Regions from separate parts of the Sporosarcina sp. NCCP-2331 genome, predicted to be linked through region 1. Evidence: riboswitches for the same ligand, from Rfam matches in the RefSeq annotation. Region 1 holds a riboswitch; each other region holds the start of a gene.
What was found. Region 1 has a riboswitch for S-adenosylmethionine ahead of NCCP2331_RS07315 (methionine biosynthesis PLP-dependent protein). Riboswitches for the same ligand answer to the same signal wherever they lie in the genome.
Positions count from the first base shown of each region.

Region 2: it holds a riboswitch for S-adenosylmethionine, as region 1 does, so the genes downstream of both, NCCP2331_RS08500 (hypothetical protein) here and NCCP2331_RS07315 (methionine biosynthesis PLP-dependent protein) in region 1, are expected to answer to the same signal.
Region 3: it holds a riboswitch for S-adenosylmethionine, as region 1 does, so the genes downstream of both, NCCP2331_RS12410 (bifunctional homocysteine S-methyltransferase/methylenetetrahydrofolate reductase) here and NCCP2331_RS07315 (methionine biosynthesis PLP-dependent protein) in region 1, are expected to answer to the same signal.
Region 4: it holds a riboswitch for S-adenosylmethionine, as region 1 does, so the genes downstream of both, NCCP2331_RS02655 (O-acetylhomoserine aminocarboxypropyltransferase/cysteine synthase family protein) here and NCCP2331_RS07315 (methionine biosynthesis PLP-dependent protein) in region 1, are expected to answer to the same signal.

Region 1 covers NZ_BRCD01000009.1:99,053-107,227, forward strand. The annotation lists gene NCCP2331_RS07270 (Ger(x)C family spore germination protein) at 1-333, shown strand, start outside; gene NCCP2331_RS07275 (hypothetical protein) at 457-648, opposite strand; gene NCCP2331_RS07280 (DUF3231 family protein) at 800-1,297, opposite strand; gene NCCP2331_RS07285 (antibiotic biosynthesis monooxygenase family protein) at 1,364-1,849, opposite strand; RNA gene ssrS (6S RNA) at 2,091-2,287, opposite strand; gene NCCP2331_RS07295 (hypothetical protein) at 2,400-2,633, shown strand; gene NCCP2331_RS07300 (flagellar assembly protein A) at 2,693-4,750, shown strand; gene NCCP2331_RS07305 (type 1 glutamine amidotransferase domain-containing protein) at 4,819-5,334, shown strand; gene NCCP2331_RS07310 (hypothetical protein) at 5,541-5,723, shown strand; gene NCCP2331_RS07315 (methionine biosynthesis PLP-dependent protein) at 5,802-6,932, opposite strand; SAM riboswitch class I at 7,016-7,117, opposite strand; gene NCCP2331_RS07320 (DMT family transporter) at 7,274-7,600, shown strand; gene NCCP2331_RS07325 (DMT family transporter) at 7,603-7,917, shown strand; gene NCCP2331_RS07330 (methylated-DNA--[protein]-cysteine S-methyltransferase) at 7,910-8,175, shown strand, end outside.
Region 2 covers NZ_BRCD01000011.1:84,224-92,398, reverse strand. The annotation lists gene NCCP2331_RS08520 (S66 peptidase family protein) at 1-765, opposite strand, end outside; gene NCCP2331_RS08515 (YHYH domain-containing protein) at 1,288-2,517, opposite strand; gene NCCP2331_RS08510 (hypothetical protein) at 3,211-3,519, opposite strand; gene NCCP2331_RS08505 (hypothetical protein) at 3,609-4,007, opposite strand; gene NCCP2331_RS08500 (hypothetical protein) at 4,062-4,496, opposite strand; SAM riboswitch class I at 4,613-4,711, opposite strand; gene NCCP2331_RS08495 (GIY-YIG nuclease family protein) at 5,016-6,749, shown strand; gene NCCP2331_RS08490 ((deoxy)nucleoside triphosphate pyrophosphohydrolase) at 6,880-7,296, shown strand; gene NCCP2331_RS08485 (DEAD/DEAH box helicase) at 7,302-8,175, opposite strand, start outside.
Region 3 covers NZ_BRCD01000020.1:50,958-59,132, reverse strand. The annotation lists gene metH (methionine synthase) at 1-2,118, opposite strand, end outside; gene NCCP2331_RS12410 (bifunctional homocysteine S-methyltransferase/methylenetetrahydrofolate reductase) at 2,099-3,958, opposite strand; SAM riboswitch class I at 4,039-4,148, opposite strand; gene NCCP2331_RS12405 (hypothetical protein) at 4,311-4,508, shown strand; gene NCCP2331_RS12400 (biotin transporter BioY) at 4,673-5,272, shown strand; gene bioB (biotin synthase BioB) at 5,269-6,273, shown strand; gene NCCP2331_RS12390 (CtsR family transcriptional regulator) at 7,190-7,660, shown strand; gene NCCP2331_RS12385 (UvrB/UvrC motif-containing protein) at 7,672-8,175, shown strand, end outside.
Region 4 covers NZ_BRCD01000003.1:59,635-67,809, forward strand. The annotation lists gene NCCP2331_RS02610 (DMT family transporter) at 1-411, shown strand, start outside; gene NCCP2331_RS02615 (LysR family transcriptional regulator) at 412-1,287, opposite strand; gene NCCP2331_RS02620 (DUF2187 family protein) at 1,424-1,645, opposite strand; gene NCCP2331_RS02625 (metal-sensitive transcriptional regulator) at 1,891-2,154, shown strand; gene NCCP2331_RS02630 (DsrE/DsrF/DrsH-like family protein) at 2,243-2,722, shown strand; gene NCCP2331_RS02635 (sulfurtransferase TusA family protein) at 2,769-3,347, shown strand; gene NCCP2331_RS02640 (MBL fold metallo-hydrolase) at 3,344-4,465, shown strand; gene NCCP2331_RS02645 (sulfurtransferase TusA family protein) at 4,503-4,730, shown strand; gene NCCP2331_RS02650 (sulfite exporter TauE/SafE family protein) at 4,766-5,548, shown strand; SAM riboswitch class I at 5,639-5,742, shown strand; gene NCCP2331_RS02655 (O-acetylhomoserine aminocarboxypropyltransferase/cysteine synthase family protein) at 5,852-7,141, shown strand; gene NCCP2331_RS02660 (glycine betaine uptake BCCT transporter) at 7,194-8,175, opposite strand, start outside.

The DNA of each region.
Region 1 (8,175 bases):
AATTACCAAATTATAACAAATAATAACGTGCCTCAAGCAATCGATATGGACGTTAAGATGGTTGGAGTAATCGGTGAATCAGATAAGACTCTTTCAATAGCAAAGTTGGATGAGTATAACCATTTTGCTTCAAAAGAAGTAAAGAAGAAAATACTTGGGCTGCTTAACAGGATGCAGGAACATCAAGTAGATCCCTTCGGATTTGGCCTGCATTATCGGGCAACACGTCTTAGCCACGATCATTTAGCAGAAACATGGCGACAGGCATATCCCGATTTGAAGTTTAATGTGAATGTTGAAGTGAAGCTTCAAAGCACAGGAACGATTCAATAAAGTGTAACTTTGTTAGACTTCTGTGTTTTTTAAAAAAACATAAAAATACCCTATAGGATAGACATTTTTAACATGTCTATCTTACAGGGTACATTTTAAAACGATTTTTGTGTTTTTGTCCTATTATTTACGATTATTACGGCGTTCGTTGTTCTGGTTATTATTGTCATTGTTTTGATTTTGACGCTTTTGGTCAAAGTTGAATTCTTCTCCAAACTCCATATTCTCTGCCTGGTCGTTTTGACGCTGTTTGTTGTTCTGCTGCTGACGCTGGTTGTTCTGGTCTTGACGCTGACGATCGTTTTGTTTACTCATTGTATGCACTTCCTTTTTGGTTGTTAGATGCTATGACATCTACACCTGTAGATTGTGCAAATAATGAAGTCTTATGAGTGGTAAAAAATGCTGCATTGCACCATAAAAAAAACTCCGCTATGCAAGAATGCATAACGGAGCCTCAATCAGCTCATGTTAAATGAAGCGGAGGAGGGATAATCCAGCCTTTTGATTTGTTCAACTCCAGCAATTTTGCTCCGAATGCCGTCTTTTCCATATGGCATTTCGCGAACATGACCGCAATGTCTTCCCGGATGCACTGTCCCATCGCCATACTGCAAGAAACGAGACCTTGCCCGACATTGATGGAAACCGCTGCACTGATTTCGGGATCCATGAAGCGTGCGCCGGCAGGAATTTCTTCCGGATTTGCTTTCGGTCTTTCGGGCAGAGCGGGAGGAGGCGTAACGCCATTCGCTTTCAGTAATTTTCCGAATTCCTTATTCTCTGCTTTCATCATCTTGACTGCCTCTTCCAGCAAGTTGATTAAATCTGCATCTTCGGCATGGTTGATAAAGGCTTCATAGCCGCTGACCAACCCGTTGTTAGCACCTATGAAAGACCAAACAGCCGTCACTTCCCCATAATGCATTGGTTCATCTTTTGGATTGCCGTCTAAAATACCCAAGAAACCCACTCCTTACATCATATTGGTTTTCAAGAGTAGTTTCTGCGGAAATCCATTATTTATGCATTACTTTTTATAAGTTGTCACAAAAGAAGCTCTTGGAAAGATATTCGGGCGCTGATCGACACCTTCTCCTGCGCCGCGTTTTGCATGCGCTTTTCCGTAGGCTTGCGAAGTTTGCCAGTTGGTAAATGATTCTTCGTCTTCCCACATTGTCAAGATTACATACGTATCCGACTCAACTGGACGCAGCACACGAATCGCTACGAATCCTGGTTCCGCTTCGATTAAACGTGCCCGGTTATTAAAACGCTGTTCAAAAATCTCCCGTCCGTCTTCAGAAACCGGTATATTATTCAGAACTGCAAAACGGCCGGAAGGCAAGTCACCGCTCTGATCCAGGATCTCATATTCAGTAGCATCGTCTAAGTCAGTCGCCTCTGCTTCCTGCAGCACTAATACTTCCTCGTCGTTATTTAATAAAAGCGCGCGGGATTCTTCCGGCAGATTGCCTGCTTCTCCGAGTGGCGCTGTCCATGTAAACAGTTTCATAATACTTCACCTCATCTGCTTCCATTTTATTTATTATTGAATAGTATACCTGAAGTTTGAAAAGGCTTTCAATGAATAAGAAAATGAAGTCTTCAGTTTAGGTTAAAAGAGAGCGGGAAGAATGTACAAGCAATTACCTGATACAGCCCATTCAACGGATAAATACTTAAGCTTGCTGCAGTGCTGCACAGTTAACGGAACACAAAAACACCTTCCGGGATGGAAGGTGTTTTCTGTCTTTATAGAAGCCGTCTTTGCCGTAGTTTAGTCATAGAAAGTTTTAAACCACCACTTCTCCAAGTGGGTGTTTGCGGAAAACGTTCCTGTATGTCCGGATTGCTGAAAAGGAACCCGGCATGCCATTCCCGTTTCGTAATAAACTCCCTGTTACAGCTTAAAGGTTAAAACTTAATGTACATACGAACAATACAGCTTGTAAATCTATAATACACCCCGCTTCCTGATAATGCAATGGAGAATATTTCCTGTGCATGAAACCAAACGTCTCGCATAAACGTATAGAAAAGAAACGGTGAGGGGCGGAGTTATTATGGAAACAAATGATACGTCTTTGGAAAAACATGAGCTGGCAGTAAAACAATCACATGAAATCACTGCTTTGAATTCTGAAGTGGAAGAATTGCGCAAAGAGGTGAAGCAGCTTCGCGAAGACATCGAATTAATTGATGTCTTCCAAAAGAAACCTATGGTAACAACAGAAATGGTCCAAACAGTAGGCGGTTTAATTATCGCAGCACTTGTCATAATTGGAATATTTTTTTAAAGCCGCCCATCCAATATGGTACTATAAAAGTATCAGGAATATAGACAGGGGTGGGCGTGTTGAAAAAGGCAGTGACGGTCCAGGCGAACACGGTAGAAGAAGCGATCCAGCAAGCGTTGGCTATGCTGGGTTTGACTAAGGAACAGGTCGATGTAGAAATACTGACGAATCCAGGCAGACGTCTGATGGGTTTGCGTAAAGTATCTGCTGAAGTGACTGTGACAAGTAAAACGCAAACGGAAGAAAAATCCAAAGTAAAACCGGTGCTTACGAAAATTGAAGAACTTGCGAATTTATTGGATGATGCAGATACAGGAACAGTCTTTGCCTTGAAAAGTCAGTCAGCTGGTTCCACAGTTCAAACTGCTTCGCAAACAGAAACAAGCGGCGTTAGAATTCACGAAGGTGAAATCCAATTTCGTTTCGCTGGTGACCGGCTGCCGTCCATTATTCCAAATAAAAATGCACCACTCTACATAAACGGCGAATTACAGACGGAGCCCGCGTTGATTCAGCCGGGAGACGAAGTGACTTTAACAATCCAGGATGAAGTCATCGCACCAAAATTCACGATACAGCTGATGGAAAAAGATATGATTGCCTTGCTGTCATTCACACCGGGCAAAAAGATTCAACGTTCATTGGCAGATACTTCTTGGGCTCAGCGTATTGCGATACAAGTGGAAGAAACAACTGAATTCACTAATGATTTGAAAGCACAGGATATCGTAAACGAACTGAAGATGATGGGCGTTCAGCAAGGACTGCTGTTTCCGGCTATTAAAAAAGTGACGGAAATAGATAAACCTTATGAACTGATTGTGGCAAAAGGAGCACTGCCGGCGGAAGGAACAGACGGCGATCTGGAAGTGCACATACGTTACGAAGAATTCGATCCCGACAGTGAAGAAAAAGTAGACTTCCGTGAAATGAATGCCATTACGAATGTCAAAGAAGGACAAGTGATTGCGACTCATATATTGCCAGTGCCCGGGACGCCCGGCAGAAGTTTATTGGGCAAGGAAATTCCAGTGAAACCTGTTCGTGATATCACACTGCGGTTAGGGAAAAATGTCAAGCAGGTTGAACAAGAACTTGTGACGCTGATTTCTGGAAAGCCTGCACTTGAGTGGCGGGAGAAATTAGTGAAAATTGAAGTGAATAATGAATTTAATCATCCGGGGGAAGTTGATCTGGAAAGCGGGAATATCCGTTTTGAAGGAGATGTCCGAATTGGCGGAAACGTGATGCCTTCTATGTTTGTCGGAGCAACAGGCGGCGTCTATATAGGAGGATCTGTGACAAAAGCGACAATCCATGCAATGAAATCGGTATCGGTTCGGGGGAATGTGATGTCCTCGACAATCAGCGTCGGCAAACAAGAGGCAGCAATCGGTGAATTGGTTAGTCTGATGAAGGATGTTACGCATTTACTGGTGCAGATTAAAGATGCGATAGATCAGATCTTTGTCATTCGTGGCCAGGGGGAAGCCGATTTGAGTCCGTCTGAATTGAAACGGCTGATTTACTTGCTGATGGAGAAACGCTATGCGCAGTTTGAAGAACTAAACAAACAATTTATCCAAAAAGTCCGTGAACAAGGCGAGTCAATTGACGAGGAATGGAAAGAAGTGGCAAAACAACTGTCCGATGTTTTCATTAATCCGCTGAATGAAAATCTGCAGAATATGATAGATTTTGAGCTGTTAATTGAAAATGCGCAGATTCTTGTCCAGTTATATGATACCGAAAGTTCCCCTCAGACCAGACTGAGTGTTCCGTACGCTATTAACAGCACGCTGTACAGCAATGGGCATATTGAAATCAGTTCCAAGGGTGTTTATAACAGCAATTTGATTGCGGCACAGACGGTTTCAATTAAAGGCGTATGCCGGGGCGGCGAAATTTCCGCGCCACTGGAAATAGTAATGCAGGAAGCGGGATCGGAAAGCCCGGTGAAAACAGTGATTCGCACAAGTGCGTCAGGAAGGATTAAGATTGGCAAGGCCTATGCAGGAACAGAAGTGCAGGTAGGTACACGCAAACATGTTTTCACAAAAGACGGAACCAATATTACGGCGCGTTTGGATAACGATGGAGAACTCGAGCTTAGCTGACCGATGTTTAGATGTTTTGAACGGTGGAATAGCAGTACTAGAACATCTAATAAGGAGTGGTAGGCAATATGGCTAAAATTGTAACTGTACTGGGAGATATGTTTGAGGACTCAGAATATACGAAACCGGCAAAAGCTTACAAAGACGCGGGTCATGAGGTAGAAGTGATCGGGGCGGAAGCAGGCTCTGAAGTAACAGGTATGAAGGAAAATACAAAGGTCAAAATTGACAAAGCTATCGATGATGCAAGTTCATCAGATTATGACGCATTATTTATCCCGGGCGGCTTCTCGCCGGACATCTTGCGTGCTGATGAGCGTTTCGTAAAATTCGCCAAGGAATTCATGGATGCAGATAAACCTGTGTTTGCAATCTGTCACGGACCGCAGCTGCTGATTACAGCGAAAGCACTTGAAGGACGAGATGCAACCGGCTATAAATCAATCCGCGTAGATATGGAGTATGCGGGTGCGAAATATGCGGATAAGGAAGTAGTTGTCTGTCAGAATCAACTCGTAACGAGCCGTCAGCCTGATGATATTCCAGCATTTAACCGTGAATCACTGAAATTGTTGGAAAAGTAATATGTACAAGTACAGACCGTCCAAGGCTAACGCCGGGCGGTTTTTTTGTGCTGTCGGGCATATATACTGACAAATTCCATACAACAAAAATGCTCTTTCCACTCGAATGAAAAAGATTCTCATTTCTACTTGAAAATAGTTCTCAATAATCGTATGCTTAACGCAGCAGATTAGCTGGAATTCATTTTGAAAGGTCGGAATCTTGAATGTATAAGTTGGTTACATTGGCAATATTTGCAGGTGTTGGACTCGGTGCCGCAGCCGGATTTTCTTTTGGAAGCAAAGAATGGGCAGGCATGCTGGCGGGTATTGCGGCGCTTGCTTTTATCGCGATCCCGGCCGCAGTTGTTTATTCAGCAGAAAAGAAGAAGATTCAACAAGCACAGTAAATTAGCAGGAGGCATCCATGGGGTGTCTTTTTTATATAAAAAAATTCCTCCCATGCAGTTACACAAGAGGAATCAGCATTATTTTACTTTCATACCTTCGACTATTTCTTTCGCTGCGTAAAGAGCTTGTTTGACATCGGCAATCAAGTCATCGATATCTTCTACACCTACTGAGAAGCGTAAGAGGCGGTCATCTACTCCTCGCCGGTTTCGTTCTTCCAAAGGAATTGCCATATGTGTCTGTGTCGTTGGATACGTAATGAAGCTTTCTACACCGCCAAGACTTTCTGCGAATGATACCAGTTTCATACTCTCTAAGAACGGGCTGATCCAATCACTGTTTTGCACGCGAAAGGACAGCATTCCGCCTATCCCTGCATAGAGTACGTCAACGACCAGAGGCTCCTTTTCCAGATAGGCAACCATTTCTTTGGCATTTGCATCATGCTGTTTCATGCGTAAATGCAAAGTCTTCAGTCCGCGTACAACAAGCCAGGAATCAAATGGGGAAAGGGTTGCTCCGATTGAATTGTGATTCTCAAACAGCTCTTCGCAGAGTGCTTCCCCTTTCGCCACGACAAGACCTGCGAGTACATCATTATGTCCGCCGATATATTTCGTGGCACTGTGAATGACGATATCTGCGCCGTGCTCAATCGGTCTTTGGAAATAGGGTGTCAGGAAAGTATTGTCTACGATTAACAGCAAGTTATGTTTAGTTGCGATATCTGCGTAGGTTTTGATGTCAATATTCATCATAAGCGGATTAGTCGGCGTTTCTAAGAAAATCGCTTTTGTGTTTTTATTGATGGCTGCTTCTACAGCCGAAACATCCTCAAATGTCAGATAGCGGGATTTGACTTGATACATATTTTCGTACTGCTCGAATAAACGGTACGTACCGCCATATAAATCTTCAGGTGCCAGGATTTCATCTCCTGATTTGAATAAAGAAAGAATCAGCTGGATTGCCGCCATCCCCGAACTGCAGGCGAATCCCTGGTCGCCCGATTCCAGATTAGCGATTCCGTCTTCCAAAATTGACCGTGTGGGATTCTTGGTCCGTGAGTAATCATATCCTGTCGACAATCCAAGGCCTTCATGGCGATAAGCTGTCGATAAGTAAATCGGCGTATTAATCGCGCCGGTTTTTTCGTCACTATTATTCCCCAGCTGGACTAATCTTGTCTCTAATCCGTTGTTTGTCATGAATATTCATCCCCCTTAGAAAAATAAAAAAAAGCCCTCTTCATTTCGAATAGGCCCTCGAACTTACTAGTTTGTTTTTCGTATTCTCATCTTCAAGGCGGTATCACCCTTGGAATTAGCACCATGCCATAAGGCTGGTTGCTGAGACTTCTTTGGGCCTATCCCTCCGTCTCTCTCGATAAGAATATTCACAATATAAGCAAAACTATTGACAGATTCATTCTATCATGCGGTAACAGCAGATGCAAGCATACTTGTAAGAGCGGCAGTGTTTTCTCGTTCACCTCAAACTTTTGCTATACTGATAGATAATATACAGCAAATGAAAGGGGAAGTTTATTTTGGCTTGGAGCTATGTAGCGCTGGCTGCGGTAGTAGAGATCTTCTGGGTCGTTGGCTTACGCTACTCCGAGACTGCACTGCAATGGACAGGAACCGGTGCAGCGATTATTTTTAGTTTTTATTTTATCATCAAGGCATGTGAAAAACTGCCTTCAGGGACAGTGTATGCTGTATTTACAGGATCGGGTGCTGCGGCTATTTTATTAGTCGATATCCTCGTCTTTCATGCAGGCTTCACTTGGATTACGCTGTCATTCATCGGGCTCATTGTGATCGGCGTTGTCGGTATTAAATTGACGACGGATGAAGCGGAAGGAGGCAGCTGACGATGGCTTGGTTTTACTTGGCAATCGCCAGTCTCGGTGAGATTTTTGGCGTTATGTGCATTAATTATTATTTACAGAAACGCACAGTGAAACGGCTGCTGCTGATCGTCGGTGTTTTTGGTTTTGGTTTTATATTTCTCTCGCTGGCGATGCGTGAAATACAGATGAGTACGGCCTACGCGGTGTGGACCGGGCTTGGTGCAGCCGGTGCTGTGCTTGCCGGAATTTTGATATTCAAGGAATCCGCAAGTGTGAAAAGATTATTCTTTTTATCATTGATTATCATAGGTGCTGTGGGATTGAAATTATTTGGTTGAACGGAAGGCAGTGAGCGGGATGGTTTATTGGACGCGTTTTGAAGTAGAAGACGGCTGTGTGACACTGGCTGCAAATGAAAAGGGAGTCTGTTATATCGGACTTGCAGAGGACAGCGAAGAGCGAATGAAGGAATGGCTGTTTAAACAGACAGGCGTGGTGGAAATGAGAGAAGATACTGACAGATTAGCTGCAAGTGCTGTTGAAATAAAGAAGTATTTATCTGGCGAAGCACAACAATTTGATTCGCCGATTGACTG
Region 2 (8,175 bases), on a different contig from region 1:
ATCCACATAGCTTTTTCCGTAGGCCGTTTCACAGTTCGTACATTGTCCCATAATGATTCCTGCACAATCTTCAAATTTCCCTGCCATCGCCAAGTGGGTTAAATATCGATACACTGTATTGACCGGTTCATGTGTTTCTTCCAAAAGAAGAATTCTGCCTTCCGTATTGATTTCATAGGATGTGCCTAAGGTGCCCACGAATGACGTGAGATTTCCACCTACAACCGGCCCTGTGACATTTCCGGGAACCGCCCCGATAAGCGGCACTTCAGGCGGGTTGATAATTTGCCACGGCGCAGTGACTGACGATGTCGCAGCAAAGAATTGATTGAAATTATATGCAGGAGTTCTCGAATTAAAGTCCAGCAATAACAAACTTTGAAAACTGATGAGGTCCGCATATTCAAACAGCACATTTAATAAAATTGTAATGTCACTGTAACCCGAAACAATTTTAGGATTTTGTTTAATGACGGTAAAATCTAGGAATGGTAAAATACTTGCCACCCCGACTCCGCCCCGCGCAGGTAAAATCAACTTCACTTCCGGATTTGTAAACATCTTCATTAAATCCGAAGCTCTTTGCCGTGGAGTTGCCGCAAGAAAGCCATTCGCAGAATACACATGTTCCCCCACGACCACTTTATATCCCATACTTTGCAGCATCCGGATCCCTTCCGTAATGCGATTAGCCGCCAACGGACTGCCTAGTGTTACAATCCCTATCGTGTCGCCCCTTTGCAGTTGCTGCGGTTTTACAGCCATGAACCTGATAGCCCCTCTCCTTGTGTAAGTGGCACAAACATATTCTTATTTATCAGCATATGTTTGGGTATCCCTTTTGGAGACTGACTGACGCACAAGTTACCAGGTTTGCAAACATATTTAGAAGGATGCTATTTGCGATTCTAATATGAAGTTTGCGCAGATCATTGACCTCGGCAATATGCTGAAGATGATGAAAAAGTTGAACTGACCCGTCTATCAACTGATAGATAAAAATCACTAGACAGAAGAAAGACACCTTTTCTCCGCTAAGATAGCAGGAGTGAGGTGTCTTGCTTACACGTTTTCTACATCCAAACAATTTAAGGAATAACGTAAAAGAGTGCCAGGTTGTCTGTCTTTTATCTAACTAATTCCTGGCACTCTAATATTTTCTTCTTCAACCTAGCATTCTTGTCAATCGTAATATCCCCTGAACGCTTAACTGCCATACTTATGATGATTGTTCGACTTAAGTGTTTAGATTACTGCCTTAACCAAAGCAGCATACTGAAAATCAAGTTAACCCTTTTTCACTCTTCGCTGTCGTAGGAAAAAACCTCCTGCAGCTAATCCTCCTACTGGTAAGGCAACACCTGCGACAGTTTTTATTTTCTGCTGCTTCTCCTGATTCTTCAATTCCTGTCCCTCATAAAATAGTGAATCATATAATGCGACAGCTTCCTCATTAACTGTAAATTCATCCGGAATCATATATGTTGAATTTTCGTAGCCATGATCAAAGGCTGTATCTTTAATTTCACTAGCAACTAGATTGGAGTCAAAACCTTCCTTATGCCATTCCCTAAGTTGGTCATTGTCGTTTTTATACGATTCCTGATATTTCAGCTGAATGAAAGCAAGATTGTACCCCTCCAACATGACTTCTTCTTTTCTTTTTGATTTCCCCTCTTCGTACCCTTTTTTATACGAGTCAGTAAATCTACTATCGATAGAATTAATAGACAGTGAATTTAGGGCATAGCCGTCCTTGATACCTAATTTCCCATGTTTTAGGTTTTCTTCTGCTATCCGCTTGTCATAAGCTGTCTTATAATGTTTCTCGAAATTCTTTCTGACTGCTTCTTCTTTTGTAAATTCAGACGGAATGTCTAAATCCGCAAGAGAATATCCTAATTTAAAGCCGGCTTGCTCAGAGTGAAGTAGAATTTTTTCCTGTTTATATGATTTATCAAAAGCTATCTTATAGGCAGAATTCCAGTCGGCAGACTTGGCTGTATTATTGGAAACTTCTTGATTCTCTCCTTTGAGAAACGCGTTTTTTCCGTCGATTAGACCGCTGCTTGTTCCAGCTTCAGAATCCTCTTGTTTAATTTTTTCTATCCCTTCTTTATAGCTCGCTTCATAGCCTGCTGCATATCCCTTTTTATATCCTTCATTCCCTGTATCTGTTGCGGAATTTTTAGTATTCCTACTATAACCGTCATCATAACCCCGTGCCTTACCTTTTGATTTCCCTTCATCGACATCCGCTTGTGTATAGGTTGGTTTAGGTTTAGGTTGAGGTTGAGAGGTGTTTACATTTCTTGTGGTTTTATTTGCTGAATTGGTACTGGATCCTCCACCATTATGGTAATGATATTCACCTGTCTTCAATCCCCACTTTGCACAGTTTGTTCTGCACGTATGCCCCCCGTTGCTGTCCGTTCTACCTGGATGAGCTGAAGTTTTCTCAGTGAAAATAAGCGAGGAAATCAAAATAATACTTAATGTAATTACTAATTTTTTCATAACTTTACTCCTTAATAAAATATATTAATAATGAAATACTTCGAATACTTTTAACACCAACAGTAAAAATATCTATAAATAAATTATTTTTCTGTTTAATAGTCATGTTATTCAATTCGCATACTATTTAACTAACAACTAAAACTCAGCAAGATTACGAAAAATAATCACTCTATATTTACTAAATAATCAAATTTTCAACTCCATTTCAAAATATAATCATAGTACCGTCATTATACCAATATATTCTATTTTTATATACCTAAATACACAAATAAACCTTTTATATTTAAAATTCTTATTGTAAAAGTCAAATATTTCTCACTTGGCCTAGGAAGAGATTAGTAAAGGACTTAATAATTAGATCAACATTGGACGCAAAGTAAATAATGCTATCAGATACCGATAATTGATTTGCAATACTACATCCAACAGAGAGCTGCTATTTAGCCAAAATTTTACCCAATAAAAAAACTCCCCAACCTTTGGAGAGTCATGTCATTATAAATAGTAAGAGAACAGTAATTGTCCGTAGATTTAAAGTCGCCTACCATAAATTGTTAACGCGTACGTACCGACATTTTAACGACTACTTAAGAATTGATTACACTAAAAGAATAATTTAATCATTATTGCGCTCTTTAACATGAAAACACCTGCAATACAGATAATATAAAAGCCGGCACTCAATCCTTACAAAAAACCATCTTCAGGTTCGCCCACTTCAAACCCTACTGCTTTTGTAGCTTCCAATTTGAATTTCTCCATCCAATCACTCCACTCGTCATCGCCCATCCGCGCATAAAATGATAATCCGCTCGGTTCCACAGAAGCCCATATAAATATATTGTCCTCTTCTCGCCCGAACCAATAGGGAATTCCATCTTTAAAACCTAGCCAGCCGGGCATGCTTTTGTATACACCAGTCACATTACCCCACAATTCCTCAGGCAATGAGTACCAAATATTTAAATTGCAATTTTGCGGCTGCACTTCACTCATCTATTTTCCTCCCTCTTTATTAAAACCATGATTTAACGGATCTAATCATTCTTCATACACTTTTGTCCATCAGTATTTCTGACGAGCTGCTAATAGTATTCAGATCGCAGCCAAAAGGTTGCCTGCTCCTCGTGTATCGTGCAGGAAAACCATTCAACATTGTTTTTGAAGAAAATCAGGTCCTCAGGCAGTTGCGGAGCTACCCAGTCATAGAGTGAATTCGCCGACTTGATCAGAAGTTTCAATGTATCCGGAGTTGACTCGATTACATATACCGTGGCTGCCGGACCTTTCGTGATGGTCTGTGCAAACGTCTTTGTTTTATAACTGCTCTTTATGTATGGTGCAAAATAATCGAGAAGCGACCAGTCGTATGTCAGCTCATTTCGGGTAATGAAATAAAATTCATCTGAATGCACGCAAAGTACCTTCATCAAATTTTCATATACCACGCCGGTCGGATTCCCGTCAATTTCCCAGTAATCCATACTGCACTCTCCTTTATTATAGAATAAGCACTCATTCAGGCAGTATCTTAATTTTCAGTCCAAATACATTTCCAATTCAACTTGTACTACAGGCGAAGTAAACCCTTCCGGCACTAAGTCTGCCTCTTCCGTAAAACTGATGTCAACACCCGCAAGCTTGTAGGACGGCATTGTTTCAATCTGCTCCGGCCCATCAATGATCCTGCCCGCAAAATGATAAAAGACTATATAATGATGCGTACCGTCTCCGCTCCTGCCAAACGCTGAAACTTCCCCTTCTTTGTGCGGATCAATTCCGAGAAAACGAAAGAAATCGCGGATTTCTGCAGGGAATTGCTCACATGCCTGAACATAATGCAGACAATCTTCACAGCTGCAGTCCTGTGTAAGAAGAGGGTGGCCTGCATAGAATTCCCTAGTTCGTTCTCTATCCGTTTCTATAGTCCAAGCACCGAATTCCAATCGTTTCATGTAATCGCCCTGTTTCATAACATCCCTCCCGGTCATTTCGTCGCTGTCAGCATCTCAATATATCACGTAAACATGTCCGCGATGTTATGTGAGTTACTGCCCTCTCCATCATCTGGTTCTGCATGCATAATTTCTTCTCATCGTTCAGGTACACCTGTTGAATGTGGTACCTTATCTATCCGGCAGGTGCTGAGACTTCATCGGGCCACCCCCTCTGTCTCTCTCAATAAGAAAAGAACGTCTGCTCAATTGCGAATAAATATAAGGCAAGATAGTTTTCATGTCAACCAACGGGATTATCTGTTTTAGCCTTACTGATCTAACCCAAAGTAATGCAAATGTCCTTTAAAAAGTGATCACTACTAAATGAATCTATCAATTATTCAGCTAATAATAACAAAAATACAAAATAATCGACATGATTTGTCATTTTATTATCAGGAATTAGTTTTAGTAACAATTAAGGGGCAAAAAATACTATAATAGAATTAGTTAAATTGGTTACATATACTCACATTAATGAAAGGAGTTTTAATATTGTCCAAAAATAAAATGAAACAACCGCCTCTAGAACTAACTGCAAAAAAGAACAAGGAAGAATATAATCAGTTATCTTGGTTCATGAAAACTTGGAGTTGGCTCTTGATTTTATTCTCGCTTCTAGCCTTTTTCATTCCTCATGCAATCCTTTTAACAGGTCCAATAATCGGCTGGAAATTGCGAAAGGCCATTAAGCAGAATAACAAGCTCTTTATCAAGTATGAGGAAATCGCCAAAATAGTTGACGATAGAATTCTCAAGCTTGACGCCTTAGATGCTGACATAGAGATTACCGAACAAAAAATTACAAGTCATAAAGAAGAATTAGCTGCTATTCAGGAAGATATTATTAATAACAAAGAGATATTCGGAAAACTAAAGACAGAATTCAAAAATGATGTCCGAGAAGAAATGAAAGAACAGATTAGCGAGGCAACAAACGAAGCAGCGAAAATAAGAGAAACTGCTACCAACGATGCTGCGAATGTCCTGATAGATGTTCAAAAGTACATTGAAGAACGAGATCAACTGCTAATCGACAATGAAAAAGCAGAAAAGCAGTTAAAAACTAATACGAATAAAATTCTAAAAGCTAAAGCTGAAATATTAGGAATCAAAACACTTACTGAAAATTTTCCTAATGCCTTAAATTACTCTAAGTTAGAAAAAGAAGTACGGAATGTTAGTCAATTTTTCGATGAGGAGAGCATGCTTCGAAACCTTATTGAACTCGATTGTCATTACAAAAACTCTAAAGAGTTACGTAAAGAAATGAATAGGAATAAGCGTGAGTTGAAAAAGGTTTTAGATACATATGTGGATCGCTACACTACGAAAGCGAATAAAACTATATATCAACTAATGGTTATTGGTTTGCAAGCAGAACTACAGAACATCTTATATACTCTTACGTATTCGAAACTTGAAGAGGCTCAAGAAAATGTGCGTGATCTAGTTAGGAGATATCTGGCAATTTGTGCGGATGGAAATAATTCCATTCTCCCCACAATTACTCGTTTCTTATCGGAAATCGAGCCTATATTCTTAGAGGCCATTGAAATCGAACATCATTACTATGCCAAACGTGAGCTTGAAAAAGAAGAGCAGCAAGCAATACGAGAACAGATGAGACAAGATGCTGCAGAGAAGAAGGCTTTGAAAGAACAGCAGAAGAAGCTTGAACAAGAAGAAGAAAAATTCATGGTAGAAATGCAACGAAACATGGAGCTTCTTTTATCCGAAACAGATACAGACAAGATATCCGTATTGGAAGCGCGAGTTCGTGAATTGGAAGAGCAGCAGAATGAGCTTGAATTGAAGAAAGAGGAAATCACCCGACTTGCGAACGGTAAAGCAGGTTATGTCTATGTTATTTCCAATCTTGGCTCCTTCGGTGATCAAATGTTTAAAGTTGGGATGACAAGACGACTAAATCCTCAAGAACGAGTAGATGAACTAGGAAGCGCTTCTGTCCCATTCAAATTTGATGTCCATGCTATGGTGTTCAGTAACGATGCAGTAGGACTGGAAAATCAGCTGCATCAAACACTTCATCAGCAGAGGGTTAATAAAGTAAACTTGCGCAAAGAGTTCTTCAACACTACGATTGAAAAATTACAAGAAATTGTAGAAGAGATTGATCCAACAGTTGAATTCAAGACGACATTACTTGCCCAAGAATATTTTAAAAGTAAAGAATTGAAAGAAGAAAAGTTGTCGAATGTCGGATAATCAAAAAACATGTGTATTCGTTACGAAGGATGGACTTCAGAAAAAATATTTTGCACCACATATTCTTCTCGCGTAAACGAACTCTACAGTATGGTATCATTATCTTAAAAGTAATTTTCAGGAGGCCTGTATGAAAAAAGTAATTAAAGTGGTCGCTGCCATCATTGAAAACGACGAGAAGGAAATCCTCTGTGCGCTGCGTTCACCCGCCATGTCGATCCCGAATCGCTGGGAATTTCCGGGTGGTAAAGTGGAAAAGGATGAAGATCTCTATACTGCTTTGAAGAGAGAAATTACCGAGGAAATGAATTGTACGATTGAAATCACAGAGGGTATCTTCAACGACAATACACATGAATACGATACATTCATGATTAATTTGATCTCCATCAAATGCCGTATTGCCGAAGGAACGCCAACAGTCAGTGAACATTCAAAAGTAATCTGGCTGAAGCGCGAGAATTTGGAATCGCTCCAATGGGCCCCTGCCGATATCCCTGCGGTTCAGCAGCTGATCGAAGAAAAAGGTGTAGTCTTCTCACATTGAGAAAACTACACCTTTTTTGTAAATTCCGTATAAAGATTCGCCGGCAATTTATTCTGCAATTTCAATTGAACAGTAATCGGTTTCTCTCCCGAAGCCTCGATAGTATCTCCCTTGCCGATATAAATAAAAGGCTCATTCTTGCCATCAATTTGCCGATACTTCCTCACAAACAAATGCAAATGAATGCCGTTTCGCTGGTTGAAAATGATATTCTGTCCTCTTTCTGAATGCTGGGAGGTACTATTTGGCGTCTGCCACTGGAAATACTGCTCATCCATGAACTTATCATGATAATTGATACTTTCTTTAATATCTTCTTCTTTATGAAGATCGATAAACAAGAAATAATCATTTCCACTCGCAAGCAGCCCTGAGCCCCTGAACGAGCTGTGAATTTTTCGGTAGTTCGACATAAGAGCGGCATCGATCATTTGGTATTGTTCGTACAGTTTAAAATGTGGCACACCGTAATTTGTCGTACCGAATTCCTTCTCATAGCGATGAATTCCATAATGGATTACATCCTCAATGAACCTCCGAAACTCCCTTTTCATCAATATCTGATTATAAAGTGGAGATTTCATCAGCCTTTCACCCTGCTGGAAAACAAGCTTCGGCTTCTTTAACTGCACACTGTCATAATAATCCTGGTCCAGCGTTTCAAACGCATGCCGTACGCTATCCTCATCGACATCTTCAACCAGCTTGAGAATTTGCTGCTTGGCCATATCTAAATCGATCTCTTCATAATCCAATAAGTAGCGCAAGATCACGAATTCATACACTCTTTTTAACGGCAGCTTGCTCGACAGCTCTTTTAGAATCCCTTCAAATGCTTCATCAAATAAAAGACTCTTTAGCCCTTCGTTCTTTTCCACT
Region 3 (8,175 bases), on a different contig from region 1:
TTTCTTTTCCATGAACTGTTCCAGATAGGAAACAGACGCTTTCATCACTTCCGCGCTTTGCAGAACTTCTGCAACGATCAGCTGATTATCATTGAATAAACGCCCGACTTCAGACATTCCTGTCATCAAAGGTCCGTTAATGATATCAAGAGGAGAGTCATAGGTTTTCAATGCAGTCTCCAAGTCAGGAATCAAGCCTTCTTTTGTTCCTTCTACTACATAGTAAGCAAGGCGTTCGGGAACAGTTTTTGGAATATCATCTTCCGTTTTCTCTTTCTTCTTATCCCGGTAGAAGTCGGCAAAATCGGCCAGCGTTTCATCGGTCGTCGTAAATAGTAAATCATTTGCAAGTTTAATTTCCGCTTCAGGAATAGAGGCGAAACGTTCGAGTTTTTCTGTATTGACAATTGCGTAATCAAGACCCGCTTGCGTACAGTGATATAAATACACTGCATTCAGAACTTCCCGTCCGACCGGCGGCAATCCGAATGAAACATTACTGACTCCTAAAGTAGTAAGAGTCCGGGGCAGCTTCTCCTTGATTAAACGAATCCCTTCAATCGTCTCGACCGCTGAACCGATGTACTGTGCATCGCCTGTTCCGACAGGGAAAACGAGCGGGTCAAAAATAATATCTTCAGGCGGGATCTGCCATTTATTCACAAGCAATTCATAAGAACGCTCAGCAATTTCCAGCTTTCGCTCTCTTGTCACAGCCATTCCAATCTCATCAATCGTACCGACAACTACTGCGGCACCGTACTTTTTCACAAGGGGTAACACTGCGTCAAACCGTTCTTCCCCGTCTTCCAGGTTTATCGAGTTGATGATCGCTTTACCCTGAGAGTACTTCAAAGCTTCCGCAATGACGTTCTCATCTGTCGAATCAATCACCAGTGGAACCTTTACTTTTTTAACTACTTCTTTCATGAAACAAGTCATATCGTACAGCTCGTCACGATCAGGATTGGCAAGACAGATATCCAGTACATGCGCACCGCGTTTTACTTGTGCACGGGCGATTTCAGAGGCTTCTTCAAACTTTTCATCCACAATCAGCTGCTTAAATTTACGGGAACCGATGACATTCGTCCGCTCACCGATCAGCAAAGGACGCAGCGTGTCATCATAAAGCAGCGGCTCGATGCCTGATACTGCATGACCGTGCGCTTCTTCCGGCATCTTACGCGGTGCTTTGTCTTTGACTGCGTCACGGATTGCGCGGATATGTTCAGGTGTCGTACCGCAGCATCCGCCGACCATATTCAGCCAGCCTTTGTCTGCGAAACCTTCCAGTTTCTTTGAAAGCGACTCTGGTGATTCGTGGTAATGTCCTTCTTCATCAGGCAATCCGGCGTTCGGATAGCACGTGACGTAGCTTGTCGCCAAGTCTGATAATGAACGCAGATGATCCGTCATAAACTCAGGACCCGTCGCACAGTTCAAGCCGACAGACAAAGGCTGAACGTGTTCGATCGAAATGTAGAATGCTTCAATGCTCTGCCCCGCAAGTGTTGTGCCCATTGGCTCTATCGTTCCCGAAATCATAATCGGCACTTCGCGTCCCAGTTCTTCAAACGCTTTTTTAATCCCGATGGTGCCGGCTTTGACGTTCAGCATATCCTGACTCGTCTCCATTAGGATCAAATCGCATCCTGCCTCAACAAGTGCCTGCGCCTGTACATAGAAATCATTCGAGAGCTCATCAAATGTAATGCCTCCGGTAACGGAAAGTGTCTTCGTAGTAGGACCGATTGCGCCCGCAACGAAACGAGGCCATTCAGGCGTTGAGTATTTAGCTGCGCTTTTCTTCGCTAATTCGACTGCTTTTGAATTGATCTCATATGCGCGGTGACCGAGAGAGAACTCATTCAGTACAAGGGGAGTGCCGCCGAAAGTGTTGGTGCAAATAATATCAGCACCTGCTTCCAAGTATTCGTCATGAATTTTCTCTAAGATATCCGGCCGTAAAACGTTTAAGTATTCATTACATCCGTCGTATTCTTCTCCGCCAAAATCTTCTGTAGAGAGATCCTCCGCCTGCAGCATGGTCCCCATCGCGCCATCAATAATCAATATTCGTTTGTCTAGTTGTTCTTCAATGGGATGTCTCTGCATGTGTTAATTCCCTCTCCTTCTGCTCATCCAGCTGTTTAATATATTGGTTCAGTTCAAGTGTCATATCATAACGTAGGAACGGTGTGATCAAATAGATTCCATTGAAATACTGCGCTGCCGTGTCAAGCAGTTCTTTAGCAATCTGAATCCCGGTTTCTGTTGCTTTCTGACGGTCATCACCGCAGTCGCGCATACGTTCAAGTACTTCATCAGACAGCTTGATCCCCGGTACTTCGTGGTGTAAAAACTCGGCATTGCGTATATTTGTCAAGGGCATAATCCCGATGAAAATAGGTGTATCTAAATGTTTTGTAGCCTCATAGACATCGATAATTTTTTCCTTCGTATAAACAGGCTGTGTAATGAAGTAATCCGCGCCCATTTCAATCTTCTTTTCTAAACGCTGAACCGCCCGGTCGAGTACGCGGACATTTGGGTTAAACGCAGCGGAAACAGAGAAGTTCGCTTTCTTGCGCAATGGCTTGCCGGAGAATGAAATCCCTTCATTCAGCTGTTTGATCAGCTGCAGCAGTTCCATGCTCGATACATCATAGACGCTTGTGGCGCCGGGGAAGTCCCCAACTTTTGTCGGATCGCCTGTCACGGCCAGAATATCATGGATGCCCAAAGCGTTGAGCCCCATTAAATGAGACTGCAGGCCAATCAAGTTATGGTCGCGGCACGTCAAGTGTACCAGCGGGCGTACATTATGCTGCATCTTGATGATCGAAGCCATTGCCATATTGCTGATTCGCGGTGAAGCAAGTGAGTTGTCTGCCATTGTCACGGCATCTACTCCTGCATCATAGAGCAAGTTTGCTCCTTTAATGTACTCTTCTGTTTCTAAGTGGCGCGGCGTGTCCAGCTCTACGATAACGGTGCGCTCTGTCTTCGCCTTTTCATGGAGCGGCTGATGTTTCACAGGGCCTGCTTCCTGAATCATGATCGGTTTTGCCGGTGCTACCACTTTCTTTTTGATCGGCTCTAAACCGGCTAATCGAGTTTTAGCGGCTTTAATATGTTTTGGCGTCGTACCACAGCATCCGCCAATTAAGCGCACACCCTGATCGCGAAGCAAAACAGCAGCGCGTCCGAAGTATTCCGCTTCTGATTCATATACGATGCGGCCATCTTCTACGTCGAGCAGGCTCGCATTCGGATAAGCAGATAAAAATGCCTTCTCAGGAAGTGTCACATTTTCAAATGCCTGAATCGTATGGTAAGGGCCTAAACGGCAGTTAACGCCGACGACGCTTGCACCGAGTGACTCGAGCTGATGCAATGCTTCATTTAACGACATCCCGTTTTGCAGGACGCCGGGGTCATGCATGGACACTTGGGCAATCAACGGTACATCTGTAATTCCCCGCAGTGTGGAAATAACTGACGACAATTCTTCAAAATCATAGTACGTTTCCAGCAGCAGACCGTCCGGATCTCCGGAAAGCAGCGCGTTTGCCTGTTGAAGAACGACTTGATTGATTTCATCTAAGCTGGCATCACTCTTTCGGATACCGCGCAAACCGCCGATTGTCCCGAGAACAAATTGTCCACCCGGCGCAGCCGCACGTTTGGCAATTTGAATTGCTGCCTTATTGAACTCCGTAACGCGACTTTCTAAACCATAACGAGCCAGTTTCACAGCGTTCGCACTGTACGTATTCGTCTGAATAATATCTGCGCCCGCTTCTATATAATCCTGATGAATTTTCTGTACAATTTCCGGTTTTTCTATATTTAATTCTTCATAACAGTAATCAATCCCGTAGGAATACAGGATAGTACCCATTGCCCCGTCAGCTGTCAGGACATTTGTTTGAAGTTTCTCCAGTAATGACATCGTCAAATCTCCCCTTTGCTTTGTCTAATAAAAAAAAGCCTTCAATTAAAGAAGGCTTTGTAATCAAAATGATTAGTTCCCTCTCATCTTTCCGCATGCTGTGGAGCATAACGCTGGAAGTAGCACCTTGCCGATAGGGCTGGTTGCTGAAGCGTCATAGGGCCAGTCCCTCAGCTTCTCTGGATAAGATATGTTTCTTATTAAATTATTTCGATAATTCTAATCATAATCATAGCGGCTTTGTCGGCATTCGTCAAGTGAACGTTTGGTGAAGTTGGCGGCGCCCGGCCGCATAGAGAAAAGAGTAACACTATGATAAAATTAAATGAATAAAAGGAAAAGGTGAGGTATTATGCAGTTTTTTAAATATTCCGTTCCAATAGCGGCCATTGTTGCCACAATTGCTTGGATCATGCTTGATAATAATTATTCTGAAGTGGCATGGGACACACGCGTATGGATTACATTCGGAGCAGCAGCCATAAGCGGCATTCTCGCTTTCTTTTTGTTCCGGAAAGAAAAAGAAGAGAAGATTGATAAGAAGAAGTAAATTGTGGTTAATTCGTTTGAACAGCTAAAATAAGATAAAAGTCAAGACCGACAGCAATTCGCTGCTGGTCTTTTTTATTGTTAACCTAAATAAAAATCCGGTTGACATAAAATGAGTTAACTATTACTATTTTTATAGTAACCAAAAAGTTAAGGGGTGTAAGGATGACAACAATTACAGAAGGACGTACGAAAAATCAGCTGGGGGCGCTGGCAGTTGTATACAGCGGAATGTTCGCGGCACTTATGATGATAGGAGCCAATATTACATCCATTCTGCCATTCCTGGTAGTCATGAATGTACCCATCACACTTCAGACGTTCTTTGCGGTCTTGTCTGGATTATTGCTTGGCAGCCGTCTAGGGGCGCTGTCGATGACTGTGTATATGCTGGTCGGTCTTGCGGGAGCACCGGTATTTGCCAGATTCTCAGGAGGGTTCGGTCAGATTTTAAGCCCGACTTTCGGCTTTATCGTTTCATTTATTCTCGTTGCCTATGTTGCGGGAAAGATCGTAGAGCGGAAAAACACGCTGCCGGCTTTTATTACAGCAGCACTCATCGGGACGGCAATTAACTACCTAATCGGAACAAACCTGATGTACGCTGCCTATAAAATGTGGGCTGCGGCACCGGAAGTATTCACCTATAAGATTGCGTGGATTTGGATGGTTCCGCCGCTGCCGAAAGATATTATACTGGCTGTGCTTGCAGGAGTCTTTGCATTTAGAATTTCAAAACACTTGAAAGTGAGGCGGACATTATGACGAATTATCAACTGCTGGCTGATAGAGTCTTGGAGGGGCATGTACTGACGGACGAGGAAGCGCTGTCCATTCTAAATAGTCCCGACAAGGATTTATTGATGCTTCTTCACGCAACGTATTCCATTCGCTCTCATTACTATGGAAACAAAGTGAAGCTCAATATGATTATTAATACAAAGTCAGGGCTTTGTCCCGAAAACTGCGGCTATTGTGCGCAGTCGATCATATCAAAAGCGCCTGTTGAAAAGTATGCCATGATGAAATCGGAAGAAATTCTGGAAGGGGCAGAGCGCGCTGCTGCTAATAAAGCGGGTACCTACTGCATCGTGGCGAGTGGACGCGGACCCCGTGACAGTGAGCTTGAAATCGTGATTGATTCGGTGAAGAAAATCAAAGAAAAGCATGAAGGAATGACGGTCTGTGCATGTCTCGGCATCTTGAAGCCGGAGCAGGCAGTACGTTTGAAAGAGGCAGGCGTGGATCGTTATAACCACAACTTAAACACGTCTGCCGAGCATCATGAAAGCATTACGACATCGCATACGTATGATGACCGTGTAAACACAGTAGGCCATGCGAAAGAAGCAGGTATATCCCCTTGTTCCGGCGTCATTGTCGGGATGCGTGAGACGAAAGAAGATGTCATTTCGATGGCGCACAGCCTGCGGGTTCTAGATGCAGATTCTATTCCGGTGAACTTTCTGCATGCGGTGGACGGGACGCCGCTTGAAGGCACATCTGAATTGGACCCGCGCTATTGTCTGAAAGTGCTCAGCCTGTTCCGCTATATTAATCCGACGAAAGAAATTCGGATTTCAGGCGGACGTGAAGTGAATCTGCGCAGTCTGCAGCCCCTTGGTTTATATGCAGCCAACTCCATTTTCATTGGCGACTATCTGACAACTGCGGGGCAAGAGAATGACAAAGACCGCCAGATGCTTGAAGACATGGGCTTTGAAGTCGATCTGGAACCGCTGAAAAAAGAAAAAGTATCTATATAAGTGGCTCTTCACCAAAACATGTGCTTGACAACCCGTCACGTGCATGTTGGCAGTGTGTGGATTTACTATGTGCGGATTTCGTTTCTCGACTTTGTAGGGATTTTAATTGAAGTGTGAGTTTGCAGTTTAAACCCGCTTCGGCGCTGGGGGATTGCCTTACGCTATGAGCCTACTGGCGAAGAACGTGCCAGCAGTCTCACAGCAACGGCCGACCCCGCAGTTGCGCCAGCGCTGGTGTGGGAGAAAGTACAATGTACTGATTTTTTTGCAGAGTATGAATTAGCTTGTCTTGTTCTGTATCTCGAGTTTGGAAATGCATCGATCACAAGAATCTAAGCCTTTGCAGGATGATAAGTATTGCATGAAAAACCTTACCCATTGTAATAGCCCCAAATCGTGTGCTCATACTGCCTGCTCACACAAAAAGTCTTGAAACACCAGCCAGTGTACCGAAGTGGAAGGCGGCGACTCTGGGAGGATCAGCCCGACAGGTGAGCCAACTTGCGGGAGCGCAGCGAGAGCCGTCACGAAGAACGGCTTTTGCGAGTAAAAGCGAAGCGTTAGGAGCACATCTTTGCACTTCAAGTTGGCTCACCGCGGGCCCTCCAGAACGCGTCCGCCTAGAACGGAAATCAACGGTACTAGGTAACTTATAGAATGCTTATTTATTAACACAACTTATATATAAACGAATGAAAACCGTGCAGATCTTACTGTGCGGTTTTTTATGTCGAAGAAAAGGTAGTAAATTCATGAATAATCGGACGCAGAGAGTGAAAGCCTAGCGCTAGCAGGATTGGCAAAAACTGCCGTCCGTACAAAACATATCAATTGCATCCGACCCGTTTTCTGCGATACAATCAAGTCAAAGATAGTCAAAGTCAACTAGACGAACGAGCAGAAACGAGGTGACGAGATGCGGAATATTTCTGACATTATAGAAGGATATTTGAAGGCGATCATCGAAGAGGAAGGTAGTGCTTCTGTTGAAATCAAACGGAATGAAGTGGCTGAGAAATTCCAATGTGTTCCTTCACAGATCAATTATGTAATCAAAACCCGTTTTACAGTCGAAAGAGGCTATGCAGTGGAATCGAAACGGGGCGGCGGCGGTTATATCCGGATCTATCGGGTGAAGACGAACTCCCGTAAAGATTTACTCGAACAAGCAGTGGAAAGTCTGGAAGATGAAGCGTCCTCCACAATGGCGGAAGACGTAATTTATCGATTAATTGAAGAAGAAGTGATTAACGAGCGCGAAGCGAAGCTCATGCTGGCAGCTGTCGGCCGCAATACATTGCGCTATATGCTTCCTGAGCGCGATGCATTGCGTTCGCGTATCCTTCGTGCCATGTTAGTGACGTTAATTTATGAAGAAGTGGATTGAGGTGGATATACATGCTATGTGAAAACTGTAAAGAGCGGCCGGCTACCGTAGTTTTCAAACAGGAAACGATGAACGGTGTGACCGAACGGCATCTATGCGATAAATGCGCGTTTTATTCTCAGACATTTTCATTCAGTCCGGATCAGGAACCTTTATCCATCCAGCAGTTTTTAGCTCATTGGCTGGGCGGTTCGGACTTGCTGCAGGAACAAAAATCAAATGAAACGATGCCGGAGGGTCCGAAATGTCCAAATTGCGGACTCACATTCCACAGCTTTCTGGACATCGGTAAATTTGGCTGTGCGACATGCTACGACGCATTTCGTGAACAGCTGCCGAGAGTATTTGCTAAACTGCACAACGGCAATGCGAGCCATGGCGGAAAAATCCCTGTTTCCTTCAATGAACGTTTTGCCTTAAAAAAACAGCTGGAAGACATTCGTTCGAAAATGAAGGATGCAGTCGAAGCAGAACGGTTTGAAGAAGCTGCCGAGCTGAGAGATGAAGCCAATCAG
Region 4 (8,175 bases), on a different contig from region 1:
GCCTGGGCGTGCTCAACACTGATCGTCAAAGTCCACGGCTATCGTTTTGATACGTGGGTTATGACCGCTTATCAGATGCTGTTCGGCGGCTTAATATTATTTATCGCCAGCTTTTTACTGGAAGAACCTTTCTTTGAAGTGAACGCATTATCGCTTGGCATACTAGCATGGTTGGCTATTGCGGCTTCAATTATTCAATTCTCCATTTGGTTTTATTTGCTGCAGACCGGCAATCCGGAAAGAACAAGCGCTTTTTTATTCCTGGCACCTTTTTTCGGCACGCTGAGCGGCTGGCTCTTGCTGGACGAAAAGCTTTCTTATTCACTGATTGCCGGCGGTCTGCTCATCAGCCTGGGTATTTTCCTTGTCAATTGGCGCAGTAAACGGGAGCTTGGCCGGCTGCCTGCCTGATTACATACTCCATAAGCGGCAGTAAGCATGTAGTTCATCAAGAAACGCCGTTGCGGCAAGCGAATTTTCATTGACCAAAGAGTAAAATGGACGGTGGATCGGTGCAACTTTATAATTCAGCGCCGCCAGTTCGCCGCGTTCGAGCTCTCGCTTGCAGCTGTGGCGTGACAAAAATGCTATGCCCAAACCGCTCAGTACGGCTCGTTTTCTGCCTTCAGGCGAGCTGATCACGGTATGCTTTGGATGGACACCATACTGTGTAAGTGAGCTGTCGATCAGATCTCGTTCCGGGTCTTCTTCATATGGAAGAATCCAGTGAGTTTCCTGCAGATCCAAAATAGAAGAACTCTTCTTCCTGGCCAATGGATAACCTGAAACAGCAACCAATAACAGCTCATCTTCCATAAATGTGTTGGCTAAAGTAGTTTTCGTTACTTCGCTGCATCCGATATCCGCTTTTTTATTATGAACGACGTCGTCGATAGAATGGGCTGAAATCACTTCCAGACGCAAATAAAGCTCTGGAAACTTTGCGTGCAGACGTGTCAGCACATCGGGTAAAATACCTTCCGCTATCACCGGAGAAGCAGCAATCCGCAATGTACCGGCTGCGGAACTCTGTGGCCGGGTCAATTCCATTTTAGTGCGGTCAGCCAGATCAATCAGCTGCACAGCACGCTCATATAATAACTGACCCGCAGGGGTGACTTGAAAACTGCGTGAGGTTCGTTTCAGCAATGAAGTCTGCAGCGTTTCTTCTAAGTTTTTTATGTGCAGGCTGACGGTTGGCTGTGCAAGCTTCAATAAGACAGCTGCTTTTGTGAAGTTTTTCTGGTCTATTACGGCAACAAATGTCTTTAGCTCTTCAATTTGCATGGCTTTCACTCCTGTTATTATGAATACTGATTGAATTCATTATATAATGTAGTTTTCGTGATGGACGGAAAGTATGCTTTGTATAAAATTTAGGCAAAAAAATAGCCTTGCAATCAGCTGCAAGGCATGTAGGGGATTAAATCACCGTATAATTTTTATGTGCGACAACAGTCATATTGGATGCTGCCCCAATTTGTTCTGCGTCTGAATCAGAAATCTTAACAATTACGGAGTTCTCGAGAATCTTGTGAATTGTTCCGGAAACTTCGTGTTCATTGCGGTTGAAGGATATGACTTCATCTACATATCTTGAGGCCACAAAATCAGAAATCGGACGATCTTTGCGTGGAAATGCCAACCGAATCAACTCCTTCAATAGTAAAATCTCGTCTTTTTCATATGCTGCAGAGAAAAGACGGAAAACGTGCAATAGCTTACTATAAGTAGTATAACATATATCGGGAAAAATTTCAGAATAGTAGAAACCTGTCGAATGGTAGATCGTACTTTTTGGAGTAAGATATAGGGTGAAGTCGAATGCAATTGATTTGACAATATACCTGTCAGGGTATAATCTGAAGATAATAAAAGGCGGTGAGATTTATGGAATACGATGATAAAGTGAAGAATCGTCTGAAGCGTATTGAGGGGCAGATTAAAGGGGTTCTGCGTATGATAGAAGAAGGCAAGGACTGTAAAGAGGTCATCACTCAGCTGTCTGCAAGCCGTTCAGCCATCGACCGGACAATCGGCGTAATCGTCAGTTCCAATTTAATTGCGTGCATGGAAAACCTGGATGAAACAGATGACAGAACACATGAATCGATTATTAACGAAGCTGTGGAATTGCTGGTAAAGAGTCGGTAAGCATTTACGCTTGACTCTTTTTTTCACTCGTGTAATATACCCCTATAGGTATTTATTACGAAAATGACAGATAAAAGGGGCAGAGAACATGACAGAACAGAAAAAAACGACAATCGTATTATTCAGTGGTGATTATGATAAAGCAATGGCGGCATATATTATTGCAAACGGTGCTGCTGCATATGATCATGAAGTAACAATTTTCCATACATTTTGGGGATTGAATGCGCTGCGCAAAGATGAACCGATTCAGAGTAAGAAAGGATTTCTTGAAAAGCTATTCGGTAAAATGATGCCGAGAGGTGCGAATAAAATGGGACTTTCTCAAATGAATTTTGCAGGTATGGGGCCAAAGATGATCAAGCGTGTAATGAAAAAGCATTCAGCTATGAGTCTACCGCAGCTTATTGTTCTTGCCGCTGAGCAGGACGTTAAATTGATCGCCTGCACGATGACAATGGATTTATTGGGACTTGGACAGGAAGAGTTGCTTGATGAAGTGGAGTACGGCGGTGTAGCAGCCTATTTAGGTGAAGCGCAGGAGGGCCGGGTAAACCTGTTCATTTAAAAAATTTTGAAAATAAATATACCCCATGGTGTATAGGAGGAATACAATGATTCAAACAGATAAGGTACTGGACGCTAAAAATCTTGCCTGCCCGATGCCGATCGTTAAAACTAGAAAAGCGATCAAAGAAATGACAGAGGGGCAGGTGCTTGAAGTCCATTCAACTGACACAGGAACAACGGCGGACTTGAAGGCTTGGTCTGAAAGTGCAGGCCACCAATATATAGGAAACGTTCAAGAAGACGGGGTCTGGCGCCATTTCGTCAGAAAGTCCGACAAAGAAGAACGGCAGGAAAGGACCTATCCATTTACCGTTGCAAACGAAAAGCTTACAGATAAATTGGAGGAACCTGGTACGGTGCTGATCGATGTCAGAGAATCTGCAGAGTATACATTCAATCACATACCCGGTGCCCTGTCGATTCCGCTAGGTCAGCTGGAAGAGCGAATAGAACATCTGGATAAAAAACATAAATACTTTATCGTATGCCGCACAGGAAACCGCAGTGATATGGCTTGCCAGAAGCTTGCGGCACAAGGGTTTGAGTGTGTGACAAATGTAGTGCCCGGTATGTCGAAGTGGCATGGTGATACTGAAAATACAGTAGGGGGTATAAAGAGATGAGAATTGCTACAGCAAGTGAGATTGCAAAAAAGGTCATACAAAAACAACCGTTATTTATTTTGGACGTGCGAAATGAAGAGGCGTTTCAGGATTGGAAAATTGAAGGCGAGCAGGTTGTTCATTTGAATGTGCCGTATTTCGAATTGCTGGACGGTGCAGGAGCCATTGTTGATCAGCTGCCGAAAGATCAGGAAATCATGGTTGTTTGTGCAAAGGAAGGGTCATCCATTATGGTGGCGGAAATTCTCGAGGAGGAAGGCTGTTCAGCTGCTTACTTACAGGGCGGAATGAAAGCCTGGAGCGAGTATCTGGAGCCCGTGAAAATTGGTGACCTGAAATCAGGCGGCGAGCTGTATCAATTCGTCCGTCTCGGCAAAGGATGTCTCTCCTATATGATTGTTTCTGGTGGAGAAGCGGCGGTTGTGGATGCAGTTCGCATGACCGGTGTATTTACGGATTTCGCGGACGGCGTAGATGCGAAAATCATACACGTATTGGATACACATCTACACGCCGACCATATTTCCGGCGGCCGAAAGCTTGCGGAATCGACAGGTGCAACGTACTGGCTGCCCTCGAAAGACGCCGAAGAAGTGACGTTTGATTTTGCTTCATTGGAAGAAGGGGTTTCGATTACAGTCGGCAGTACAAAGATTGAGATCCAGCCGCTTTATTCACCGGGCCACACGATCGGCTCCACGTCATTCATCGTGGATGACAGCTATTTGCTGACAGGTGATATTCTGTTCATCGATTCCATCGGCCGTCCGGATTTAGCCGGACTTGCGGAGGACTGGGTCGGCGATCTGCGTGAATCGCTGTACAACCGCTATCCTCAACTATCAGAGGATCTGACGGTGCTTCCGGCTCACTTCATGATGATTGAAGAGTTGAATGAAAACGGCAGTGTCTCGGAGAAGTTAGGCGCATTATATAAGCAAAATCACGGACTGAAGATCGACAATGAGGATGAATTTAGAGAGCTAGTAACAGGAAATCTGCCGCCGCAGCCAAATGCCTATCAGGAAATCCGTCAGACCAATATGGGTAAAATCCAGCCTGACGAAGAAATGCAGCGTGAAATGGAGATTGGTCCAAACCGCTGTGCAGTGAGATGATGAATGACAAAAAACTTTAGTAGGGGAGAAGATAAATATGAGTACAACCACATTCTTAGATGCAAAAGGATTGGCTTGTCCGATGCCGATCGTTCGGGCAAGAAAAGTAATGAAAGAACTGCAGACAGGGGACATCCTGGAAATTCATACGACGGACAAAGGCTCCGTTGCCGACTTGACGGCCTGGGCGGCTTCCGGCGGCCATGATCTGAAAGAAAAGCAGCAAGAGGCGAATGTCTTTAAATTCTGGATTCAAAAAGGGTAAACTAAGCACAGAGACAAGGAAGAAGGGAGGACATCATGAGCGTACCATTCATCATTACCATCTTCCTCATTGGGGTTGTCGGCTCATTTCTTTCCGGCATGATGGGTATTGGCGGCGCGATCGTCAAGTACCCCATGCTGTTATTTATTCCTGCTATGCTTGGTTTCACTGCCTTTTCGCCGCATGACGTATCAGGGATTACAGCAGTGGAGGTATTCTTTTCATCACTTTCTGGCGTATTGGCATACCGAAAACGCAATCTGATATTGAAGCCGCTTGTTTTTTACATGGGGATTAGTGTATTGGTCGGAAGTGTTATCGGCGGTGCCGGTTCAAGCTTTCTATCTGAAAACGCAGTCAATATTGTCTACGGCGTACTGGCTGTCATGGCGGCAATTATGATGTTCATTCCGAAAAAAGGATTGGAAGATCAGTTGATTGAAGAGATTACTTTCAATAAATGGGTTGCCTCCATCGCAGCGTTACTCGTCGGGTTAGCTGCGGGGATTGTAGGGGCTGGAGGCGCGTTCATTCTGGTGCCGATCATGCTGGTTATATTAAAAATCCCTACGCGTGTGACGATAGCAACTTCGCTCGCCATTACACTTCTGTCGTCAATCGGATCTGCTTCAGGTAAGCTGTTTACAGGGCAAGTGCCGTATATGCCTGCACTTGTAATGATTGCGGCGAGTATCCTGGCAGCTCCTTTGGGTGTAAAAGCAAGCCGGAAAATCAATGTGAAAGTGCTGCAAGGGATACTTGCCGTGTTAATAATGGGATCAGCCGTAAAAATCTGGCTGGATATCTTTTATAAATAAAAGTCATTTCGAAAGATTCTATTAATAACCCTTGCAATAGGCTGAGTTTAGCTTTATACTATTTTTCAAGATGGAAAACGAATAGACGGACTCTTATCAAGAGTGGCGGAGGGATTAGGCCCTGTGATGCCCGGCAACCGGCTTTGTAAGCAAAGGTGCTACTTCCTGCAGACGATCAGTCTGGAAGATAAGAGGGAATGAGCGAAAGCAGAGCCCTCTTCTTATTTATAGGAAGAGGTTTTTTGTGTATTCGGACGTGCATCTTTCAATATAATAAATTCCATTTTGGAAGGGGAAATAGTAATGACGAATTTTAAGCCGGAAACAGTATTATTGCACGGAGGACAGCAGCCCGATCCCGTAACAGGTTCACGTGCTTTGCCGATTCATCGTACGACTTCTTATGTATTCAGAGACACGGAACATGCACAGAATTTATTTGCCCTGCAGGAAGCGGGCAATATTTATACACGCATCACAAATCCGACAGTTGCCGTGTTTGAAGAGCGTATCGCAGAGCTAGAAGGGGGATCGGCAGCAGTCGCGTTGTCTTCCGGAATGGCGGCTATTGCATTCTCTATTATGAATATCGCAAGCGCCGGCGATGAAATTGTGGCGGCCAGCAATCTGTACGGCGGAACGTACAATCTGTTTGCTGTGACATTGCCGCGTTACGGTATTACGGTGAAATTTGTGGATGCATCCGATCCGAAAAATTTTGAAGCGGCTATTACGGATAAAACAAAAGCGTTGTTCGCAGAAACAATCGGAAATCCGAGCCTGCAGGTTTTGGACATCGAAGCAGTGGCGAAAGTGGCACACGATAACGGACTTCCGTTGCTGGTCGATAATACATTTCCGTCTCCATACGGATTGAATCCGATTGAATATGGAGCAGATGTCGTGATCCACTCTGCAACGAAGTGGATTGGCGGACACGGAACAACAATCGGCGGAGTTGCGGTTGACGCTGGGAAATTTGATTGGACGCAGGGCAGATTCCCTGGATTTACAGAGCCTGACAACTCTTATCACGGATTACGTTACGGAATTGACACGGCAGGCGCCGCATTTGCAACAAAGCTGCGCGTTCAATTGCTGCGAGATTTCGGGCCATGTCTGGCACCTGACAGTGCATTCAACTTATTGCAGGGACTTGAGACGCTTCATTTGCGCGTTCCCCGTCATAATGAAAATGCACAGAAAGTAGCGGATTTCCTGAAAGAGCATCCGGGGGTAGAGTGGGTGACATATACAGGGCTGGAAGATCACCCAACGCATGATTTGGCGCAGAAGTATTTGAAAAATGGATACGGCTCGATTATCGTATTCGGCATCAAAGGCGGCCGTGATGCAGGGCGTGAAGTGATTGATAATGTGAATATCTGGTCGCATGTTGCAAACGTCGGCGATGCGAAATCTCTGATCATTCACCCGGCATCCACTACACACCAGCAACTTTCCACGGAAGATTTGAAGAACTCGGGCGTCAGTGAAGAGTTGATTCGTCTGTCTGTAGGACTGGAAAATGCTGATGATATCATTACAGACTTGAAGCAGGCAATCGAAAAAGCGGTTAAGCAAACCGTTTAATAAGTAAACATAAAGAGGAAACCATTTCAACTGCGAAATGGTTTCCTCTTTTTTACGGCCGCTTTATCTTCTTTCGTTCCTCTTTCAGTGATTTGAATAAGGAGACGACCATCATAATCAAGATGATGGAAAAAGGCAGGGCGGCAATAATGATGACGTTCTGCAAAGCATCCAGACCGCCTACGAATAGTAAAATAACCGCAATAGATGATTGAATAACACCCCAAATGATTTTTAAGTTGTTTGGGGGTGTCAGTGATCCGTAGGAAGACTGCATGCCGAGTACAAATGTTGCAGAATCTGCAGATGTGATGAAAAATGAAATGATCAGCAGAATGGCAATACCAGAAATGAATGACGACCAAGGCAGCCCGCTGAACATCTCAAAAATCGTCAGTTCTGTAGCAGTGGATGCCAGATCAATGATTCCCGCTCTTTGCGTTTCGATAGCTGTAGTACCAAAAGCCGCAAACCAAACAGCACTCAGCACAGTAGGCACGACAAGCACACCGATCATGAATTCACGTATTGTCCGTCCTTTTGAGACACGTGCAATAAACATACCCACGAAAGGCGACCAAGCCATCCACCAGGCCCAATAGAAGAGTGTCCAATCATTCAGCCATACTCGGTTCTCGGGAGTAAGCGGCGCCGTCCGGAAGCTCATCCGGATCAGGTTTTCCAAATAACCGCCAATTGAATCGGTAAACATATTGAAAATCAGCAGCGTCGGACCAAGCGCAATGATGAAGAGCAGCAGTGCAAGAGCCAGGACCATATTGGTATTGGACAAAATCTTGATGCCTTTGCCAAGACCGCTCCATGCTGAAATCAAGAACAGCACCGTTACGATTGCGATGATGGCCAGCTGCGATACGAAACCGACAGGAATGCCGAATAAATAATGAAGCCCCGCATTAATTTGCACGGCACCAAAGCCGAGCGAAGTGGCGACACCGAATACTGTGGCAAATATGGCGAAACCGTCAATGACTATACCAAGGCGCCCGTCTACCCGGTCCCCAAAAATCGGG